One region of the Bacillus sp. 9.4 genome, then DNA from elsewhere that is predicted to be linked to it. Evidence: riboswitches for the same ligand, from Rfam matches in the RefSeq annotation. Region 1 holds a riboswitch; the other holds the start of a gene.

The links. A riboswitch is a leader RNA that binds a small molecule or an ion and turns the genes downstream of it on or off. The one in region 1 is predicted to bind S-adenosylmethionine.
Region 2: it holds a riboswitch for S-adenosylmethionine, as region 1 does, so the genes downstream of both, metI (cystathionine gamma-synthase/O-acetylhomoserine thiolyase) here and ACZ07B_RS00120 (2-hydroxyacid dehydrogenase) in region 1, are expected to answer to the same signal.

The regions. Positions count from the first base shown of each region.
Region 1 covers NZ_JBVFMU010000001.1:25,989-30,485, reverse strand. The annotation lists gene ACZ07B_RS00125 (molybdopterin oxidoreductase family protein) at 1-1,317, opposite strand, end outside; SAM riboswitch class I at 1,465-1,556, shown strand; gene ACZ07B_RS00120 (2-hydroxyacid dehydrogenase) at 1,640-2,674, shown strand; gene ACZ07B_RS00115 (FGGY-family carbohydrate kinase) at 2,692-4,155, shown strand; gene ACZ07B_RS00110 (MFS transporter) at 4,253-4,497, shown strand, end outside.
Region 2 covers NZ_JBVFMU010000002.1:727,239-731,735, forward strand. The annotation lists gene ACZ07B_RS10305 (GNAT family N-acetyltransferase) at 1-432, shown strand, start outside; gene metC (cystathionine beta-lyase) at 465-1,637, opposite strand; gene metI (cystathionine gamma-synthase/O-acetylhomoserine thiolyase) at 1,630-2,751, opposite strand; SAM riboswitch class I at 2,819-2,939, opposite strand; gene ACZ07B_RS10320 (esterase family protein) at 3,107-3,829, shown strand; gene ACZ07B_RS10325 (YjcG family protein) at 3,866-4,381, shown strand; gene ACZ07B_RS10330 (GNAT family N-acetyltransferase) at 4,385-4,497, shown strand, end outside.

The DNA.
Region 1 (4,497 bases):
AAAATCAGTATTTTCAAAAGCGGATGTTGCAGGCAGTACAATGTCCGCATATGCAGCCGTTTCCGTTAAAAACAAATCATGAACCACAGTAAACAAGTCTTCCCGCAGCAAGCCCTGTCTGACTTTGTTTGCTTCGGGCGCGACGACGGCAGGGTTCGTTCCGTAAATAAATAGAGAGCGAATAGGCGGGTCTGTTTCCAAAAGCACCTTGCCAAGCTGATTCATATTAAATGACCTCGGGGTGCGCCCTTTCAATAAGTCGGGCCGTTGCAAGGCATTTGTGTTATATTCTAAAATTCCGCTGTTATGCTTAATTGCGCCGCCCCCTGTGTGCAGCCATTGGCCGGTGATCGCCGGAAGACAGGCAATCGTCCTTACAATCATCCCGCCGTTATCGTGATGCTGGGGTCCGTTTCCGATTCTGATAAAAGAAGGGGAGGTTTCCCCGTACATTTTTGCCAGTCGGTAAATATCTTCGGTACTGACACCGGTGATCGTCGATACCTTTTTAGGATCATATTGTTTCACGTGTTCACGGAGGTCTTCATAGCCAACCGTGTACTCGGACAGAAATGCTTCATCATGCATATTTTCTTTAAATAAAATGTGCATGATGCCAAGAGCAAGTGCACTGTCGGTTCCCGGCTTTATTGGAATAAACCAATCTGCGAGACGTCCTGTTTGATTTTTATGCACATCGATCACGACAATTTTGGCACCTTGTTTTCGCGCTTTTTGGGCGATCGTAATTTGGTGCATATTTGTGCTGACCGCGTTGATTCCCCAAAAAATAAATAGTTTTGTATGAATGGTTTCCTCAGGATCGATTCCCGCGCTTATGCCCATTGTATATTTATAGCCTTCAGATCCCGCTTTGCTGCAAATCGTCCGTTCAAGCTGGCTTGACCCCATGCGGTAAAAAAAGCGGCGGTCCATTCCTTCAGCTGTCAATTTCCCCATATTTCCGTAAAAGCTGTAAGGAAGTATGCTTTCAGCTCCCTCTTCATCAATCAGCTGTTTCCAGCGGGAGGTGATCGTATCGATTGCCTCTTCCCAAGAAATCGGTTCAAATATCGCTTGGCCTTTCGCACCTGTTCGTTTGAGCGGTGTAGTAAGCCGCTTTTTATCATATATGCGCTCCGTCATATTCCGGACTTTGTTGCATATGTTTCCGGCTGTGACAGGATGATCAGGGTCTCCTTGCACTTTTACGATTTTCCCGTCTTTTTTATGTATTAACAATCCGCACTGATCCGGGCAGTCCAGCGAGCAAACGGATTTGAAAATGCCGTTTTGTTGTGTGGCAAAAGATTTCATGGCCCAGTTCCTCTCTCTAGTTAGATATTTTGTAAGAATTATAACATTTCGGATCATAACGTCAATTCTGAAAAAAGAGATTGACATCAATCTGAGACTTCTTTATGATAAATGTATTCTTTATTCTGAAAATTACATACTCAACATTTTCTATCCAGAGAGGTGGAGGGACTGGCCCTATGAAACCTCGGCAACATTATTGTGCCAATTCCAGCAAGCGTCAGCTTGAAAGATAGGAAAGCAAGGTTTATACCGGCGTCTGCCTGTAACAGAGCGCGCCTATATATGAATCTCTTTCCATCTTCGGAAAGAGATTTTTTTTATGAAAAATACGATGAAAAGGATGTTTTGCACCATGACGGTTTTGGTTACAGCACCGTACAACGAAGAAGGACGAAAAGAGCTTGAAAACTTGTTTGGCTCAGTTGCTTATCAATCTTGGAAGGAACAAGGCCGGGCATATCGGGAAGATGAACTCATTCAGTTGCTAAAAGCAACAAATGCGACAGGCTTGATTACTGAGCTTGATCAGGTAACAGGCAGCGTATTTGCTTCTGTTCCCGAACTTTCATTTGTCGGTGTTTGCAGGGGAATGCCCTCCAATGTGGATGTGGCAGCTGCCTCAAAAAGAGGCATACCTGTTTTTTATACACCAGGGCGGAATGCACAAGCCGTTGCTGAAATGTTTATTGGAAATGTGATTACCTTTCTCCGCCATACCAGCGTCTCGAATCAATGGCTGAAGGATGGAAAGTGGGACAGGGATTACTTACAGGCTTATGTCAAATTTAAAGGAAATGAATTATCAGGAAAAACGGTTGGCATGATTGGGTTCGGGGCGGTTGGCCAAAGGATTGCAAAACTGCTGACTGCGTTTGACTGTAAAATAAAGTATTACGATCCATACATTCAAGACGATCATCCGTTGTATGAAAAAGTATCTCTTAAAACGGTGTTTTCAGACAGTGATATCGTTTCTGTACATCTGCCTCGTACTGAGGAAACACTTGGACTTATTGATCGGAAGTATTTTGATCTGATGAAACAGAGTGCGATTTTCGTCAATACTTCAAGAGCAGTTGTTGTAAACCGTGAAGATCTTTTATCTGTATTAAAAGAACATAAAATCAGAGGTGCGATATTAGACGTTTTTTATCATGAACCTCCAGAGAAATCAGATTATGAATTGATTTCATTGCCTAATGTTCTGGCAACACCGCATCTCGCTGGAGCAACATTTGAAGTGGAGGATCATCACGTGACGATACTGAATAAAGCCCTCAAAAAGTGGAAGGGTAAAAAAACTCTTAATATTCCGACAATGTATAACAAGGACGAACTGAAAACAGGGGTATAAGAAAGGAGGCTAAGAGAATGAAAAAACAAAAAGGCTATCTCGTTTTTGATATTGGCACAGGCAATGCGAGGGTAGCGGTCGTGAGTGTAACTGGCAGTGTTCTAACAGTTGAACGGGAGGACATCGTGTATTCCACAGAGACGCTTTACCCGGACAGCCGTTATTTTTCTCCTCAGGTGCTGTGGAAGCAGGTGATGGATTTGGCAAAACGTGCGCTATCCCGTTCGCGTGATATTGACATCATTGGTTTGACATCGACGAGCCAAAGACAGGGGATTGTTTTGATTGATCAAAACGGCAATCCTTTTCTCGGGCTGCCGAACATCGATAATCGCGGCCGAGAGTGGGAGGCGAGCATTCCCGATCGGGAAGAGATATACAGCCGCACAGGCCGCCTGCCAACCGCACTTTTTTCTGCGCTCAAGCTTTATGGATTAAAACAGCGCCAGCCCTCTTTATGGGAAAAGACTGCAAGCTTTACAAGCATCAGTGATTGGGTGACGTACCAACTGAGCGGAATATTAACATATGAACCATCACAGGCAACAGAAACCCTGCTATTTGATGTGAAGCAAAACACTTGGTCAGAAGAGATGTGCGACATTTTCGGCTTTTCTCCATCTATCCTTCCGCCTCTTGTAAGAGCGGGAACAGCAATTGGAACGGTAGCAAATGAATATGCATCCGAATTAGGCCTTTCAATAAATGCTAAGGTTATAGCAGGGGGCGGGGATACACAGCTGGCTGTCAAAAGCACCGAAGCTGGACTTGAGGACATTGTCATTGTATCAGGGACAACAACGCCAATAACCAAAATTAGTGCGGATCATGGCGACACAAAACATAAAGCCTGGCTGAACTGTCATACAGATCAAGGGCATTGGCTTGTGGAAACGAATCCGGGAATTACCGGCTTGAATTATCAAAAATTAAAACAGATTTTTTATCCGAATGAAACGTACGAAGTAATGGAGGAGGAGATTTCTGCACTTGCAAAAGAAGACCATGCATGTGTAGCGGCTCTCGGCTCTTATTTATCGGCTGAAAAGAATGCATTAACGAGAGGCGGTTTTCTTTTTGATGCCCCGCTGTCAGCACATTTAAAGAGGGCACATTTTGTACGTGCAGCGCTAGAAGAAATCGCATTTTCAATCAAATGGAACTTTGACATTTTAACAGAGGTTACTCCGTTTGAACGTGACTATGTTTGGGTGTGCGGAGGGGGATTCCAAAGCAAAGTGCTCACTCAATATATCGCGGATCTTCTTCAAAAAAAGGTCTATGTCCAAGAGGGATATCATCAGGCATCTGTCGTTGGTGCTGCAGTCATTTGCAATGAAACCTTTCAATTAACGGAGGAGATGTCAGCAAATGTCCAGGTGATTGAACCGAAGGACTGTCAGACAGAATTGGCTTTATATGAGAAATGGAAGCAAACACAGCGCTTTTTTTCAGGTTCAGAAAGCAAAGTATTAATTTAAGGCGGCATTTCTGCTGTTTTGAGGAATCATTTAATTTTCAACTTTAATAAGGTAATACGGTAATTGATTGATATGAGCATCTAAGGAGGAGACAGACATGTTGGATAAAATAGGAATACCGAAGCGGCTTGCCTGGGGATTTTTAGGGGTTGTTTTGTTTATGATGGGAGATGGCCTTGAACAAGGCTGGCTCAGTCCTTTTTTGATCGAAAACGGGCTCACCGTTCAGCAGTCCGCTTCTATTTTTAGTATATACGGAATTGCGCTTGCCATAGCTTCCTGGTTTTCGGGTGTATGTCTCGAAGCATTTGGCGCAAAACGAACGATGTTTATGGGGCTGTT
Region 2 (4,497 bases), on a different contig from region 1:
GCAGACGATTACTATACGGTTGAGGGGCAAAGAAAACGAATAACCGAGTATCAGGAAAGACTTGAGAAAGATGAAGAATATCATTTTGGCATCTTTACAACGCCAGACGATAGATTAATCGGGACGGTTTCGCTCTTTCAAATCATCCGTGGAGCGCTGCAAACTGCGTTCATTGGGTATTTTTTAGACAAAGCCCATAATGGAAAGGGCATTATGACAGAGGCAGTCAGATTGGTTGTTGATTATGCGTTCCACGAATTGAAACTGCATCGGATTGAAGCCGGTGTGATGCCCCGTAATCTCGGGTCCATGCGTGTTGTAGAAAAAGCGGGATTTCATAAAGAAGGCATCGCCCGAAAAAATGTGAAAATTAATGGCGTTTGGGAGGATCATCAAGTCCTCGCGATTCTGAATCCTGATGACGAACAATAATAAAAGAAGCCGGGCCATCCCCGGCTTCTTTTTTAACGAACCGCAACTGGAGCAATTTCTTTCAGCGCTTGTTCGAAATCGTGTTCTAAATCGTCTGCATGTTCGACGCCCACACTCAGACGGAGCAGGCCATCAGTGATACCGCGTTTTTCACGCTCTTCCTTAGGCATTGCCGCGTGAGACATCGTTGCCGGATAAGACAAAATCGATTCCACGGCGCCAAGGCTGACAGCGAAGACTGGAAGTGACACATTCTCGACTAACTTCTTAACGGCCTCTTTGCTTTCAAGCTCGAAAGATAGTACGGCGCCCGCTCCCGTTGACTGGCTTTTATGGGTTTCAGCGCCGGGATGATCAGCCAGTCCCGGATAATACACGCGCTTGACCGCCGGGTGCTTCTGGAAAAATTCCGCAAGCCGCTGCGCTGTTTGGCTCGCTTTTTCTAAACGGACCTGCAACGTTTTTAAGCCGCGCAGCACGAGCCAGCAATCTTGCACGCCAAGGACGGCGCCGAACGCGTTTTGCAGCTTATACAGCTGCTTCCCAAGCTCTTCATCCTTGACAGCAGCTAAACCTGAGAGCACATCGCTGTGTCCGCTTAAGAATTTTGTCGCGCTGTGAAGTACAATATCCACGCCGAGATCAAGCGGACGCTGCAGTGCCGGCGTCATGAATGTATTGTCCAGAAAGGTCAGGCAGCCGTTTTCTTTTGCAAGCTGAACAACTGCTTTAATATCCGTAATCCCAAGTGTCGGATTTGATGGTGTCTCCATATAAATGACCTTTGTGTTCGGCTTGATGCTCCGCGCCACTTCATTACGATCCGTCATGTCGACAAACGTATGCTCAATGCCAAACCGGGTCAGCACCTCTGTCACCATACGGAAGGTTCCGCCGTATACATCTTCTGTCACAAGAACGTGATCACCCTGTGACAGAAGTAAAAATGCTGTTGAGATAGCAGCCATGCCTGAACTGAAAGCAAATCCTCTTGTTCCGCCTTCCAATGCGGCAATTGTTTCTTCGAGAGCTGTTCTTGTCGGCGTGCCAGAGCGGCTGTAATCATATGCCCCGAACTCTTCAAATGAAGATTGGTGAAAAGTCGAGGCGTGCTGAATCGGTACACTGACCGCCCCGGTTCCGCCGTCTGTTTTAAATGGATTGTGCACGAGCTGGGTTTCCAGCGTCCAATTGTGTTTACTCAAATGAAACAGCTCCCTCTTTGACCTGACATAATGCCTGTTTTAGATCCTCTTTTAAATCTTCCGCATGTTCAATACCGACAGAAAAGCGCAGCAACCGATTGCACACCCCGTTTGCGATGCGGATCTCTTCAGGAATATCCATGTGCGTCTGGGTCGCAGGGTATGTAATAAAGCTTTCCACCCCGCCGAGGCTTTCTGCAAAACAAATGGTCTTCAGTGCTTTTAAAAACGGATTGACCCATTCTTCTTTTTGCAGACGGAAGGACAGCATGCCGCCTTTTCCGGGATACAGCACATCCGAAATTTCTTCCTGCTCTTCTAAAAACGCCGCAAGCTCCTGCGCGTTTGCCTGATGCTGACGCATTCTGAGGCTCAGCGTCTTCATTCCTCTCATCAGAAGCCACGAATCAAATGGCGGCAGGACGGCGCCGATCGCATTTTGATGCTGAAACATTTCCTCTCCGAGCCGCTCATCCTTCACCACGACAAGTCCAGCAAGCAGATCGTTATGCCCGCCTAAATACTTGGTTGCGCTGTGAATGACAATGTCAGCTCCCAGCTCAAGCGGCCGCTGCAAGACCGGTGTATAAAATGTATTATCTACGATCAGCAGAAGACCGTGCTCCTTTGTAATCCGGGCAATATGTTCAATGTCCGCCTCCTGCATGAGGGGGTTTGTCGGCGTTTCCACAAACACCGCTTTTGTATTCGGCGTAATCTTAGAGCGTAAACAGTCCTCATCGCTGAAATCATCATAATGAAAAGTCAATCCGTATTTTTTCCATTCATTTTCAAATAAACGGTACGTGCCGCCATATAGGTCCGATGAAACGATCAGTTCATCTCCGCTTTTAAACAGCGCCAAAATCGTTTGGATAGCAGCCATTCCTGAACTAAAGGCAAGCCCTCTTGCGCCGTTTTCTAAGTTAGCGATCGCGTCCTCAACAAGCTGGCGTGTCGGATTTTTTGTGCGGACATAATCAAATCCGGTAGATTCTCCGATCCCTCTGTGGCGGTATGCTGTTGATAAATAAATAGGAGCACTCACTGTCCCCGTGACTTCATCGCTACGGTTCCCAATTTGGGCTAATTTCGTTTCAACGTGCTGTGACATATAGCTGACACCTTCCCTTTTCAAAATAAAAACCCCTTCTTCATAAGAAGAAGGGGTTTAACGCTTCTTCTTATCTTCCAAGCATAAAAAACGCTTGCTGGATTTAGCACCTTGGCGCTTTGCACATGCAAAACAAGCCGGTTGCTGAGGTTTCTAAGGGCCAGTCCCTCCACCTCTCACGATAAGAAATATCGATTTCAATTTTCTGATTGTTTTATATTAACACAATTCACAGTTTATTTCAACACTTTTTTCTTCGTGTGCCGAACCGTTTAAAGAGAGAAATTTCTAATAATTCATGGTACAATAATTGAAAATGCAAGAAAGTATAGTGATGTCCTGGAGGAATGTTTTTATGGCACCGAAAAACGGCACAGTGCAAGAAAAGAAATTCTTTTCAAAAGAGCTTAACGAGGAAATGACCTTGCTTGTTTATCTGCCGTCCAACTACTCCCCGCTTTATAAATACCATGTCATTATCGCGCAGGACGGCCACGATTATTTCAGGCTGGGGAGAATCGGCAGACAGGTTGAGGAATTGCTGTCGAAACGCGAAATAGACCGGAGCATTATTATCGGTGTTCCTTATAAGGATGTAAAAGAGCGCAGAAACACCTATCATCCGGAGGGTTCAAAATTTTCGGCTTATAAACGGTTCATCGCCCATGAGCTCGTTCCTTTTGCAGATGATGAGTATCCAACCTATCAGATCGGTTACGGCCGAACGCTGATCGGTGATTCGCTCGGAGCAACCGTGTCACTTATGACAGCGCTTGATTATCCGAATATGTTTGGCAACATCATCATGCAGTCTCCCTATGTTGACAAACACGTACTAGAAGCCGTAAAACAGTCAGACGATATCAAACACCTCTCTATTTATCACCAAATCGGAACAAAAGAAACTGACGTCCACACGACAGACGGGAACATTCTGGACTTTACAGAACCGAACCGGGAGCTGAAACAGCTGCTGGAGAAAAAGCTTTCCGATTATGATTTCGAGCCATTTGACGGAGACCACAAATGGACATACTGGCAGCCGCTCATCACCCCGGCGCTGAAAAAAATGCTTTAACACTCTATCATACTTTATTTCCAGGAGGGACATAATATGAAATACGGAATCGTTTTATTTCCATCAAAAAAGCTCCAAGACCTTGCAAACTCTTACAGAAAGCGCTATGACCCAAGCTACTCTCTAATCCCGCCTCATTTGACGCTGAGAGCATCCTTTGAATGCGCGGAGGAGAAAGCGGATCAGCTCGTATCACATTTAAGAAACATCGCAAAAGAGTCCCACCCACTCGTTCTCAAAATGACAAAATACAGCTCATTTGCGCCTGTCAATAATGTCATTTACATCAAAGCAGAACCGACGGAAGAGTTAAAAACACTCAATGAAAAGCTATACACCGGTGTATTGGCAGGAGAACAGGAATATAATTTCGTTCCGCATGTGACGGTCGGCCAAAATCTTTCCGACGATGAGCATTCAGATGTGCTGGGACAATTAAAAATGCAGGAAGTGTCGCATGAAGAAATCGTTGACCGTTTCCACTTGCTTTACCAGTTGGAAAACGGATCGTGGACAGTATATGAAACCTTCTTGCTAGGCAGAGGAGAATAATGTTTGAAAGCAGTTATCGCAAAAAATGAAGAACAACTGAAAGATGCATTCTATGTAAGAGAAGAAGTCTTTGTCAAAGAACAAAACGTGCCTGCTGAAGAAGAAATTGACGAACT